Regions from separate parts of the Klebsiella sp. KE9456 genome, predicted to be linked through region 2. Evidence: predicted binding sites of a transcription regulator. Region 2 holds the regulator's gene; each other region holds the start of a gene.
What was found. The regulator Fur, encoded in region 2, represses iron uptake genes when iron is present. The targets are predictions, from matches to a motif close to ATAATAATGAGAACNACTATCAA.
Positions count from the first base shown of each region.

Region 1: a site for Fur is predicted at 2,363-2,385, ahead of sodA (superoxide dismutase [Mn]). Genes of this name have one in related genera too.
Region 3: a site for Fur is predicted at 1,592-1,614, ahead of fhuF (siderophore-iron reductase FhuF). Genes of this name have one in related genera too.

Region 1 is NZ_JBDYQK010000010.1:200,514-204,718, reverse strand. It holds gene cpxA (envelope stress sensor histidine kinase CpxA) at 1-882, shown strand, start outside; gene yiiM (6-hydroxyaminopurine reductase) at 922-1,596, opposite strand; gene sodA (superoxide dismutase [Mn]) at 1,669-2,289, opposite strand; gene rhaT (L-rhamnose/proton symporter RhaT) at 2,581-3,615, shown strand; gene rhaR (HTH-type transcriptional activator RhaR) at 3,622-4,205, opposite strand, start outside.
Region 2 is NZ_JBDYQK010000005.1:167,936-172,140, reverse strand. It holds gene tcuA (FAD-dependent tricarballylate dehydrogenase TcuA) at 1-869, opposite strand, end outside; gene tcuR (tricarballylate utilization LysR family transcriptional regulator TcuR) at 967-1,893, opposite strand; gene fur (ferric iron uptake transcriptional regulator) at 2,020-2,466, opposite strand; gene fldA (flavodoxin FldA) at 2,893-3,423, opposite strand; gene ybfE (LexA regulated protein) at 3,573-3,866, opposite strand; gene ybfF (esterase) at 4,000-4,205, opposite strand, start outside.
Region 3 is NZ_JBDYQK010000002.1:62,951-67,155, forward strand. It holds gene ABK821_RS02540 (PTS sugar transporter subunit IIC) at 1-744, shown strand, start outside; gene fhuF (siderophore-iron reductase FhuF) at 787-1,575, opposite strand; gene ABK821_RS02550 (GGDEF domain-containing protein) at 1,687-2,733, opposite strand; gene ABK821_RS02555 (DUF1435 domain-containing protein) at 2,999-3,238, shown strand; tRNA gene ABK821_RS02560 (tRNA-Leu) at 3,258-3,344, opposite strand; tRNA gene ABK821_RS02565 (tRNA-Leu) at 3,376-3,462, opposite strand; tRNA gene ABK821_RS02570 (tRNA-Leu) at 3,490-3,576, opposite strand; gene rsmC (16S rRNA (guanine(1207)-N(2))-methyltransferase RsmC) at 3,743-4,205, opposite strand, start outside.

The DNA.
Region 1 (4,205 bases), on a different contig from region 2:
TTACTGCTGCTGATCGTTACCATGTTAGTTAGCGCTCCGCTGCTATTATGGCTGGCGTGGAGTCTGGCAAAACCGGCACGTAAGCTAAAAAATGCCGCCGATGAGGTCGCCCAGGGCAACCTGCGACAACACCCGGAGCTGGAATCCGGCCCGCAGGAGTTTTTAGCCGCCGGAACCAGCTTTAACCAGATGGTGACGGCCCTGGAGCGCATGATGTCCAGCCAGCATCGTCTGCTATCCGATATCTCCCACGAGCTGCGCACGCCGCTCACACGTTTGCAGTTAGGTACGGCGCTACTGCGCCGCCGCAGCGGCGAGAGTAAAGAGCTGGAACGTATTGAGATGGAGGCCCAACGGCTGGATAGCATGATCAACGACCTGCTGGTAATGTCGCGCAATCAAGCGAAAACCGCGCTGGTCAGCGAGACGGTAAAAGCCAACCAGCTTTGGGGCGAAGTGCTGGATAACGCCACATTTGAAGCCGAACAGGTAGGGAAATCGTTCACCGTGGAGTATCCGCCAGGGCCCTGGCCGCTGTACGGTAATCCCAATGCGCTGGAAAGCGCGCTGGAGAACATCGTGCGTAACGCGCTGCGCTACTCGCATACTAAAATTTCCGTCAGCTTCTCGGTAGACAAAGACGGGATTACGATTAACGTTGATGACGATGGCCCTGGCGTGAGCCCGGAGGATCGCGAGCAAATTTTCCGCCCGTTCTACCGCACCGATGAAGCGCGCGATCGCGAATCTGGCGGCACGGGCCTGGGACTGGCGATTGTCGAAACCGCGATTCAACAGCATCGCGGTTGGGTAAAAGCCGATGACAGCCCGCTGGGCGGTTTACGCTTAACTATCTGGCTGCCGCTGTATAAGCGAACCTGATGCCATCACTCCCGGCTGAGGCTGCCCCAGCCGGGAACATTATTTCCCCCACAACCGCCGCGAATTGTCTTCAATCTGTCCGCTTAAGCGCCGTCTTTGCAAGGTCCGGCTCCAGCTTACCGACAACCCGGCGGCCGCCAGCAGGCGATGATACTGCTCATCATCAAACGGCATTTGCCAGGCAATCACGCCCGCCTCATGGACGCTGATATCGCTTAGCCGGGAAACCCGCTCCAGCGGCGAATCGCTGAACACCTGCCCGCCCGCCAGCACCCGATACAGCCAGCCGGTTTTGCCGCTGTTTTGCACCAATTGCGCCATGTCGCTGACGGCAAAATGATAGTTAAGTTTAAAGCAAGGGGAACGCGGCTGCGTCACCTGAATCAGCGCCGCTCCCCAACGGAAAATATCGCCGATAAAGACGTTTTTTTCCGTCAGCCCTTCCGTCGAAAGATTCTCGCCAAATGCCGGAGCACAGAAAAGATCCGCCTGCTGTGGCAGGTCACGGGCCCAGTGACGGTAATGTTCACGGGGATAGTGACACAACGCACGATCCGGCCCACCGTGAATTTTCTTCTCCGCCTGCTCATCGCCCTCCAGCCCCAAATCGCCGAGAGTCAGTTCGCCATCAACCTGAATTTTACCGATGGCGCTGGGACGGCTGCCGTCATAATCCCTTACCTTGCCGACAAAGACATTCACCGGATAGTGCATCGCTGCTCCTTGTGCTGCAAATATAAAAAAAGCGAGCCATCAGACTCGCTTCTCGTTCAGCACAATGCAACCTTATTTTTTGGCGGCAAAACGCGCTGCGGCTTCGTCCCAGTTCACCACGTCCCAGAACGCTTTAATGTAGTCCGGGCGACGGTTCTGGAATTTCAGGTAGTAAGCGTGTTCCCATACGTCCAGGCCCAGAATCGGGAAGCCGGAAACGCCGGAGATAGCTTCACCCATCAGCGGGGAATCCTGGTTAGCGGTAGAAACCACCGCCAGTTTGTCGCCCTGCAGCACCAGCCACGCCCAGCCGGAGCCGAAACGGGTGGCTGCGGCTTTTTCAAATTCCGCTTTGAAGTTGTCAACGGAACCGAAATCGCGCTCGATAGCTGCTTTCAGGTCGCCCTGCAGCGTGGTACCGGTTTTCAGCCCTTTCCAGAACAGACTGTGGTTAGCGTGACCGCCCGCGTTGTTACGCAGAACGGTTTTTTTGTCTGCTGGCAGCTGATCCAGTTTGGTGATCAGTTCTTCAGCGGACAGGCTGGCGAATTCCGGCAGGCTTTCCAGCGCGGCATTGGCATTATTAACATAGGTCTGGTGGTGTTTAGTGTGATGGATTTCCATCGTCTGCTTGTCGAAGTGCGGTTCCAGGGCATCATAAGCGTACGGCAGGTCTGGCAGTGTATAACTCATAATCATCTCCATTATTGTCGAGCGGCGGGAGTGTTAATGCCGCGTAAGCAGTTGGTTCATTATAGTTAATTAAATGATATTGAAAACGCTTATCAATGCCGTATTTTTAATAAGGTTATAACAGTCCGTTATACAACCGATTTTGTGATGCAGAACAACTAATTAAGTTGATGGTTGCCAGAATGACGTTTCTGGTGGCAACAGCTTAAAGGCGGAAAAAGTGATCGATTTTTACACTCTCCAGTGTCGGAAGAAGATTTATCCGATAAAAAATAGATGAGGATAAAATCAATGGATCACGCGATTACGATGGGTATTTTTTGGCATTTAATAGGCGCGGCCAGCGCGGCCTGTTTTTATGCCCCGTTCAAGAAAGTTAAACACTGGTCCTGGGAAACCATGTGGTCTATTGGCGGAGTCGTCTCCTGGCTGATTCTGCCCTGGGCCATCAGTGCCATGCTATTGCCTGATTTTTGGGCTTATTACAGCTCCTTTAGCGCTTCCACTCTTCTGCCCGTCTTCCTGTTCGGCGCAATGTGGGGGATCGGCAATATCAACTATGGTCTGACCATGCGCTACCTCGGCATGTCGATGGGAATCGGCATCGCCATCGGCATTACGCTGATCGTCGGCACGCTAATGACTCCGATTATCAATGGTCAGTTCGATACCTTAATTAACACCAAAGGCGGCCAGTTGACGCTGCTCGGCGTGCTGGTTGCGGTGATTGGCGTGGGTATCGTCACCCGCGCCGGCCAGCTTAAAGAGCGAAAAATGGGCATCAAAGCAGAGGAGTTCAACCTGAAAAAAGGGCTGATACTGGCGGTGATGTGCGGCATCTTCTCTGCCGGTATGTCATTTGCGATGAATGCCGCCAAACCGATGCATGAAGCCGCCGCCGCGCTCGGCGTTGACCCGCTCTACATTGCGCTGCCAAGCTACGTGGTGATTATGGGCGGTGGCGCGGTGATCAATCTCGGCTTCTGCTTTATCCGCCTGGCAAAAGTAAAAGATCTGTCGATAAAAGCCGACTTCTCACTGGCAAAACCGCTGATCATCAGCAATATTCTGCTTTCCGCGTTGGGCGGCCTGATGTGGTATCTCCAGTTCTTCTTCTATGCCTGGGGCCATGCCCGGATTCCGGCGCAGTATGACTACATGAGCTGGATGCTGCATATGAGCTTCTATGTTCTGTGCGGCGGCCTGGTCGGTCTGGTGCTGAAAGAGTGGAAAAACGCCGGTCGTCGCCCGGTGAGCGTACTGAGCCTCGGCTGCGTGGTGATTATTATTGCCGCCAATATCGTCGGCCTCGGCATGGCGAACTAAGCGGAGTTATGCGGCAGTGCGGCTGCGCTGCCGCCACTGCCCAGGCGTCATGCCAATCTCGCGGTTAAACACCACCGAAAAGTAGTTACTGTCTTCAAACCCGCATTGCATCGCTATTTCGCCAATCAACCGTTCCGTGTGCTGCAGCAGATACTGGGCATGGCAGATGCGTAACTGGCGCAGGTAATGGTTAACGGTCATTCCCGTCTGCTGACGAAACTGCTGGCGTAACGCACGTTCGCTGCACCCTTCCCGCTGGCAAAACCGGTCAAGAAAGAAAGGGCGATTCAGGCTGCCGGCCAGTTCGGTGAGCAGTTTATCGAGTAGCGCTTCACTCTGGGTCGCCGCCAGATTATCGGTGGCGTAGCGATAGCGTTGAAGCATAAGCACCAACTGCGCGAACAGCAGTTCGTCCATATCATCAGCCCGCGCATCGCTGCGGCAGCTCTCATGCTCCAGTTGAGTAATCACCTGCCTGATCTGCGCCATGCCGCTGCTGCCAATCCGCCAGTGCGGGACCCACGGAGTACCGAACAGGCCGGGTATATACGCTGCCCAGTCAAAGTTGAGCCGCAGCCGCTCCGGGCAAT
Region 2 (4,205 bases):
CGCCCCCAGATGGCGTAACGTTTTGGCCAGAAATCTTCCCCTTCATCATAAAAACGCTCAGCGTCACGGTTGACCACCACGCCCAGCGATACGCAGTCCACGCGGGTACAAATCCCGCCGTCATACAGCGGCGCTCTGGCATCGATCGCCACGCAATGTGACTGGGAGGGATCGCCGATAATGTCCGCCCCGGCATCCATCATAAATTTGAGCAGGACGCCCTGGTTAAAGCGGGTGCCGCGAATGAGAAAATTATCCGCTGGCCACTCGCCGCGTTCGTTTTCACCCCACGCTTCCCGCAGCCATTCGCGGTTAGATTCAAATCCTCCGGCGGCGAGGACACAGGCTTTAGCTTCAATGCGTTCCTCTCCCGCCAGTGCCGCCACGAACTCGCCGTTATGCAGTTCAAGCGCCTGCACTGGCATGTTGTAGCGAATTTGCACCCCCAGCTTTTCTGCACTGCGATAATAGGCATTGACGAGAGCTTTCCCGCCGCCCATAAAGAAGGCATTGGTACGTGCTACATGTAGCGCGCCGGAAAGAGGGGGCTGAAAGTTAACGCCGTGCTGGCGCATCCAGTCGCGACATTGTGAAGAGGTACGGATCACCAGTCGCGCCAGCGCTTCGTCGGTATTCCCTTCGGTAACGCGGCGGAGATCCTGCCAGAACTCCTCTTCGGGATAGCTCTCGACCAGCACATCCTGCGGCGCATCGTGCATGCAGCGTAAGTTGCGGGTGTGTTGCGAATTTCCGCCGCGCCACTCCCGGGGGGCCGCTTCAAGCAGCAGCACGGAGGCTCCGCTCTCACGGGCGGTCAAGGCGGCACATAATGCGGCGTTGCCTCCGCCAATCACCAGGACATCAATCATCGTATACTCCATTACTATTTAACTGATTGTTAAATTTGTAATTAAAATGTATACGTATAAGTTGTGTGGGCGCTATGAGGCTCTGCTAAAGAGTTCTTTAGTTAGCGTAAAGTGTTGCTCCAGGCCAACCGCCTGTATCTACCAGGTGACGCATGACCTTCGTCAGCACGACGCGGGCGGCGAGGCCCGCAGGGGTAAGCTCATCATCAGAAAGGCTGACCAAAAAGTTGGGGCGACTCAGTATCGGATTGTGGATGCCGATCACTCTGAGCGCCTCTTTATCAAGATGAGAAATTGCGGCGCCTGGCTGTAGCGTGGCGCCGAGCCCACTACGAACGGCGTGCATCAACAAGGTCAGGCCGTCAATTTCTGCTGTAATTTCAACCTGAAACGCATTTTCCTGACAAATTGCTTCCAGTCTGCCACGCAGACCATGACCGGGACTGGGCATAATCAGGGGAATACTGGTCAACTCTGCTGGGGTGATGATCTCATCAGAAATTTCAGCCAGCAGAGCGTGTGCGCCAATCAGAAACAGTCGCTCTTCAAGAATCGGCCTGGCGCTCCAGCGCAGCATTTTCTCTTTCTGGAACACCACGGCTAAATCAATCTGCCGGGTATTGATCATCCGTTCCAGATTACCGGAAAGGCTTTCCACCAGATGCAGACGCACATCCGCATAGTTTTCCCGCATCGCATGGATAAAAGGTATGCCGAGGACAGAGGCGGTGCTGGGGGCCATGCCGACGCTGACGTGTCCTGAGAGACGCGCTTCCCGCGCGGCGAGAATAGCATCGTCAGCATGACGCAGCGCCAGCTGAGCCTGGGAATAAAAGGCCAGTCCGGCACTGGTGGGCGTTACGCCGCGAGAAGTGCGTTGCAACAGGCGAATGGCAAGTTCGTTTTCCAGCCGCGTCATCTGCTGGCTGAGTGCCGAGACGCCGATATTAAGATCGAGCGCCGCACTGCCCATACTCCCGGTTTCCACAATACGGACAAAGTAGCGTAGCTGGCGAAGCTCCATTTCGATTCTCCGGAAGAGGTCAGACAGAACTTACATGAGATTAGCACAGGGATGGCGGGGAGCGCGTGGGCGAGTTCAACAGATAAAAAAGCCAGCCTGATGCGGCTGGCTTTTCAGTGCGACATATTACTTGGTGTCGTGAGCGTGCTCATCTTCGCGGCAATCGCCTTCCGCACAGTGGCCGTACAGGTACAGGCTGTGGTTAGTCAGACGAATACCGTGTTTGGCGGCAATTTCACGCTGGCGCGCTTCAATGGAATCATCACTAAATTCGATCACTTTGCCGCAATCGAGGCAAATCAGGTGATCGTGGTGATGTTGCTGCGTCAGTTCAAAAACGGATTTACCGCCTTCGAAATTATGGCGGGTAACGATGCCAGCATCGTCAAACTGGTTCAGTACGCGATAAACGGTTGCCAGACCAATTTCTTCCCCCATATCAATCAGGCGTTTATATAAGTCTTCCGCGCTGACATGATGGTTATCCGGTTCCTGCAGGACTTCCAGGATTTTTAATCTCGGAAGGGTCACTTTCAGGCCAGCTTTCTTTAATGCGGTATTGTTGTCAGTCATGCGGAATCTGTCCTGTTGCTAAACGATCTACTTCCATGAGCGGAAGTAATACAGAGAATAACCCGATGTAATGCGTATCATTATAGAACTGCCATGGCGAAATGAAAACCGCAAGCATCGGGCCTTGTATACTGTCAAAAACGAGGCATTCGCTGCAAAAGCACTTTACGTGACCTCGTTAAATCAGAGGACATTGTACAGATATGTGATTAAAAGTTAAAAACTTGTAGCTATATCTTTGATTGCTTTTGTCTATTAATGCAAAAAAATCTGTCGATTATGTTGTTTATCCCCTCACTAATTCAAGTTGCAGGACAAAACGGTTAACCGTTTTGAACAGCGCTTGCGCTGGCCTCGCAGGGCAAGGCCCGGGGATGAGCGAGTATTGTCAACGCAGATGCAACAGACCGTATGACGGGTACAGACTCAGGCATTCTTGATTTCTTCAAGATGCAGTTCTTCAGAAATCTGTTTTACCCATTTGTCGACACGTTCATTAGTCAGTTCCGGCTGACGGTCTTCGTCGATAGCCAGGCCGACGAAGTGGTCATCATCGACCAGGCCTTTAGACGCTTCAAAATGGTAGCCAGCTGTCGGCCAGTGACCCACGATAGTCGCGCCGCGAGGCTCAATGATATCGCGGATAGTCCCCAGCGCGTCACAAAAATATTCTGCGTAGTCTTCCTGATCGCCGCAGCCAAAGAGCGCGACCAGCTTGCCATTGAAATCTATCTCTTCCAGCGTAGGGAAAAAATCATCCCAGTCGCATTGGGCTTCACCGTAATACCAGGTCGGGATGCCGAGCAGCAGAATGTCGTGGCCTTCCAGATCTTCTTTGCTGCTTTTGGCAATGTCGTGGACTTCAGCAACATCTTTACCAAGCTGCTTTTGAATCATTTTTGCAATATTTTCGGTGTTGCCGGTGTCGCTGCCAAAAAAGATGCCGATGATAGCCATGAGTAAAATAACCTCTTGAAACTTAATGATGTGGTAATGGCTTAATGCCTGCAGATAAGGGCAATCATAGCAGAACTGAGAAGGGCGCGGAAACAGCAATCGCGCCCAACTGCACACTCTGCTACATGAAAGGTTATTTTTTGAAGGTTTCAGGCGTTATCGTGGCTGCGCATGGCCGCCAGTTGGTTCATCAGTATCTCTTCTATCAGATCGCTGCGGGTCATACGACGGGCTTCGGCCAGCTCATTCAGCTCATCGACGATATCGGCATTCAGTTTTAACTCAACGCGCTTCAATCCGCGAACTTTATCGCGTTTAAGCTGATTGCGTTTATTGATGCGCAGTTGTTCATCGCGTGAAAGCGGATTGGTTTTCGGTCTACCCGGCCGACGCTCAGTTGCGAACAAATCTAATGTCGTACGGTCCGTTTGTTCTTTTGCCATGATTCAGAGTGACTTCGGGGGAAACAAGCTGTCGGGTATAGCCGACGCAGATAGCGCGCCATCATACATCAGGCAATGCGATGCGCCAACGACCGCAGACATTCTGCCGCGCGGTCGGGCAGATTTTAGCCAGTTATGCGCCGAGGGTGAGCAAATATCGGCGAATTGCCCGTATCACGGCCTCCGGCTTTTCGGCATGCACCCAATGCCCGGCACCGGCAATGACGTGCGCCCGGGCCTGGGGAAATTGCGCCAGCAGGGCATCGCGGTAAGCATCGGTCACGTAAGGGGAGTTGCCACCGGGGATAAACAGCGCCGGGTGAGGCCAGGCCGGGATAG
Region 3 (4,205 bases), on a different contig from region 2:
ACGCTCTATCCGCTCAGTCTGTTTATTCAGCATCATTTCGATATGCTGATCCCTCAGGCCATTATGGCTATCTTCAAACCGCTGGTTTCTGCGGCGGATTCGTTGCCCGCCATTTTACTGGCGGTACTGATTGCTCATCTGTTGTGGTTTGCCGGTATCCACGGTGCGGCGATTGTCTCCGGTATGCTGCAGATGTTCTGGCTAACCAATCTTGGCATGAACCAGCAGGCCCTGGCGCAGGGCGCACCGTTACCGCATATCTTTATGGAAGCGTTCTGGACATTCTTTATCGTCATTGGTGGTTCGGGAGCCACAATGGGGCTGGTATTTTGCTATCTGCGCAGTCGCTCCGCGCATTTGCGTTCGATTGGTCGTTTGAGCGTGGTGCCAAGCCTGTTTAACATCAACGAACCGGTGATTTTCGGTACGCCAATTGTGATGAATCCGGTGTTCTTTATTCCTTTCCTGTTGGCGCCGATGGTTAATGCGGTACTGGCCTGGGCGACAATGAAGCTGGACCTGATTAGCCGGGTGATTTCAGTGGTGCCGTGGACGGCGCCGGCACCGATTGGCGGCGCATGGGCGTTAGGCTGGGATTTCCGGGCAGCTATTCTGGTCGTTATTCTGGCGTGCGTTTCGGCGATCATTTATTTCCCATTCTTTAAAGTGTACGAGAAACAGTTGCTGACCCAGGAGGCAGAAGAGGCGCAGCGTATTGCCGCGGAGAGTCAGCAGACGGCATAAACATGACGGGTGGCCGGGCTGGTCGCCCGTTTCAGGAGAAGGCTATTTCAGCGTACAGTCGCCGCACTGTTGAACATCCGCCAGACGATAGCGCTGGCAGCAGGTGCGGCGCACGAGCTGTCCTTCGCGTAAAACCACCGTTCGCCACAGCGGGTTATCCTGACCGTCGGCAAGCTGTTTTTCAAAGAAGCAGTGTTGGCGAATTTCGGTGACTTTTTCATCCCCCAGCAGGGCTTTCATTTCCCCCAGATACCAGTTGATCAGATAGCCAGTATTGCTCCAGATAAGCTTGCCGTTGATATCACCAGTGGCTTCCAGCGCCTGAACGACGGGCTGTAAAGCATGGGTGACCAGCCTTTCCATTCGTGATGAAGCGGATTGTCCGGAGATGTTCTCCGCTGAATGGATGGCGATCCAAAAACAGGCGGCACGGCCAGTTTCATGAAATTCGACGCGAATATGCTCCGGCGCCAGGCTAATGGCACGCTCCTCGCTCAGCAGAGCCAGCATTAGCGGCGGAACCAGTAAACCGATGTACCATTGCGCCCACAGGGATAACAACGGTTTTTGTTCACGCGCATGCTTGGGATGGTTGCGATAAATGTGGTCTGAATACGTCGCCAGCAGGGAACTTAGCGCCACCGGCTGTGACCATTCCGTCAGGGTTAATGCATGATGTGGCGCTTGTTCATTCAGTCGGAGAAAATCCAACAGATGGGGGCGTAATGTCGCGATCTTGTCCCGAATCGTATTCGCCAATGCCTGCTCAGGCGAAGGGAGCGGCGCCCGCCAGATGAGATCATTGTTGAATGAGAGTGATCGGTAAGCCATCTGATATAAAATGAAAATATAAATGAGAATGATTTTTGATATTAATATCCTGGCGTTGACCTGGCAAGAGATTTGTCTACGCGATGATGTCGTGCAGGGGGACAGCCAGATCTAGCTGGCGAGAATGATGTTACGCCCCATATTTTTGGCTTCATAAAGGGCGTTATCCGCCCGTTTCAGCGCACTATCAACATCGGCATCAATCAGCGGCGTCATACCAATACTGATAGTGACATTGGTCGCGACACTTTCATTAAACATATGGGGAATTTTCAGGTCGTAGACTCGTTGACGGATCCGTTCCGCAGCCTGAAGCGCATTTTCCGCCGTACTGTTGGTCAACAGCACCATAAATTCTTCGCCGCCAAAGCGGGCAACGATATCGCGTGAGCGCACGGCGTTGCGGATGGCGGCGGAGACCTGAATCAGCGCCTGATCGCCCATCATATGCCCATAATGATCGTTGTAAGCTTTGAAATGATCAATATCCAGCAGCAGAACGTAGTGCTCGGTATTTTCTAATGAAAGAACAGTATTCAACTGATTCTGTAAACCTCGGCGGTTATACAAACCAGTAAGCGGATCTAACATACTGAGATCGTTAAGCGTGTTACGTTCCTTCAGAAGCTTATCCATAAGCCCTTGAGTGAATATTTCGCTACGCTTCTGAATGACGTTCTGTAGCGTGATACCGACAATGGGCAGAAAAAAGTACCAGCACATCCGTATCCATTGCCCTCTGTCATCAAGAATCAAACAGACAGTAAATGTCGGCAAAGAGTACAGGGTGAACGCAATGATATTGCTGGAAAAAGCAATAGTGCCAATAAACAGTACGCTTAATAAGGCAATCACCAGGTAGTTAAAATGCGGTGAACCTATCACCGCTGATTTTACCGCAATGTGCCATGCCCAAAGCAGGCCAAATATAAGAGAAATAACTGAAATACTTATTTTACGCCGGGAAAATCGCCAGTGCCATAGCAACAAAACCGTACTGCAGCCAACAATCATAAAGCAAGGCAGAGTATAAGTAATGACGCTAAAGAGTGGACTGACCAGAGACAACGTGGCAGAAACAAAACTAAGCAACAGGAAGAGCCGTAAGGAATACTGATATTTTTGCTTGTGATGTACGCGCCAGGATTGTGCAGTCATGTTGGGGTAGTCATTATTAGTCGTTAAAATACAATATGATGGGTGCTAAAAATAAATAATGAAAAAACACCACACAAAATAAGCTTTTTTGTGCATTAATCAGGAATTTTAATATATAGTTTTCGTCCGCTTAATTTATCACCTTCATGAATGTATGTCATTACCGTAAACGTAAAGAATAGAGTCTTGCAGCTTACCAGATATGACAAATGATAAAAATTACCATATGATATTGGTTATCATTATCGTTGTGAGAGGTGGAAACATGTTGCAGCGAACCTTAGGGAGTGGTTGGGGCGTTCTGATCCCTGGCATATTGATTACCGCCCTCGGTTTTGCCGATTTGTCGGTTGAGGCCTGGCGCGGATTAGTCACTTCAGGAATGCTGATGTCAGCCGCGATGATTTGGCATCGTCAGTTACGGCATTTCGTTCTGTTACCGTCATGTCTCGCGCTGGTAAGTGGGATGATGCTGATGATAATGAATTTAAGGCTGATGGGATAATTCAGAAGAGGAAGAATATTGGTGCGAGGGGGGGGACTTGAACCCCCACGTCCGTAAGGACACTAACACCTGAAGCTAGCGCGTCTACCAATTCCGCCACCTTCGCACAGTATTCTTCATTTTTGATATCGCCTCGTTGGTGCGAGGGGGGGGACTTGAACCCCCACGTCCGTAAGAACACTAACACCTGAAGCTAGCGCGTCTACCAATTCCGCCACCTTCGCCCAGTGCGAGCAATATCAACGTGGTTTTGGTGCGAGGGGGGGGACTTGAACCCCCACGTCCGTAAGGACACTAACACCTGAAGCTAGCGCGTCTACCAATTCCGCCACCTTCGCATACCATCGACACTATGAAAGTATCGCTACCACGGAGGCGCATTCTAGTGGTTTTCAGCTATTCGTCAATAGTTAATTGTATCAGTTGGATTGATTGTTGCAAAAATGGACGGCTGAAGGGGGATGTCGGCGACAGGCATGCGCTGTCGCCGGAACAGGTGAAAGATTATTTCTTTGCCTGATGGGTCATAACCGTCCGGTAGACCTTAAAGCGACCGGTTTGGGCGATAACTTCGTGAAAGCCGAAGGTCTCATCCAGCACGTTCGGATAAGGCAGGAAGGCGTTGGCGACGATACGCAACTCTCCGCCGCTATTCAGATGACGGACGGCCCCGCGAATCAGCGTTTGCGCGGCTTCCAGACTGGTCTGCAGACCATCATGGAAAGGCGGGTTGGAGATAATCATGTCGAAGCGCCCCTTCACTTCGGAGAAGACGTTGCTGGCGAACACTTCCCCTTCCATGCCGTTGGCGGCAAGCGTGGCGCGGCTGGCCTCTACCGCCGGAGCGCTGACGTCGCACAGGGTTAAACGAACTTTTGGTGAATGGCTTGCCAGCACGGTTGCCAGCACGCCAGCGCCGCAGCCGACATCAAGCACTTTGCCTTTCGTATGGGGTGTCAGGGTAGAA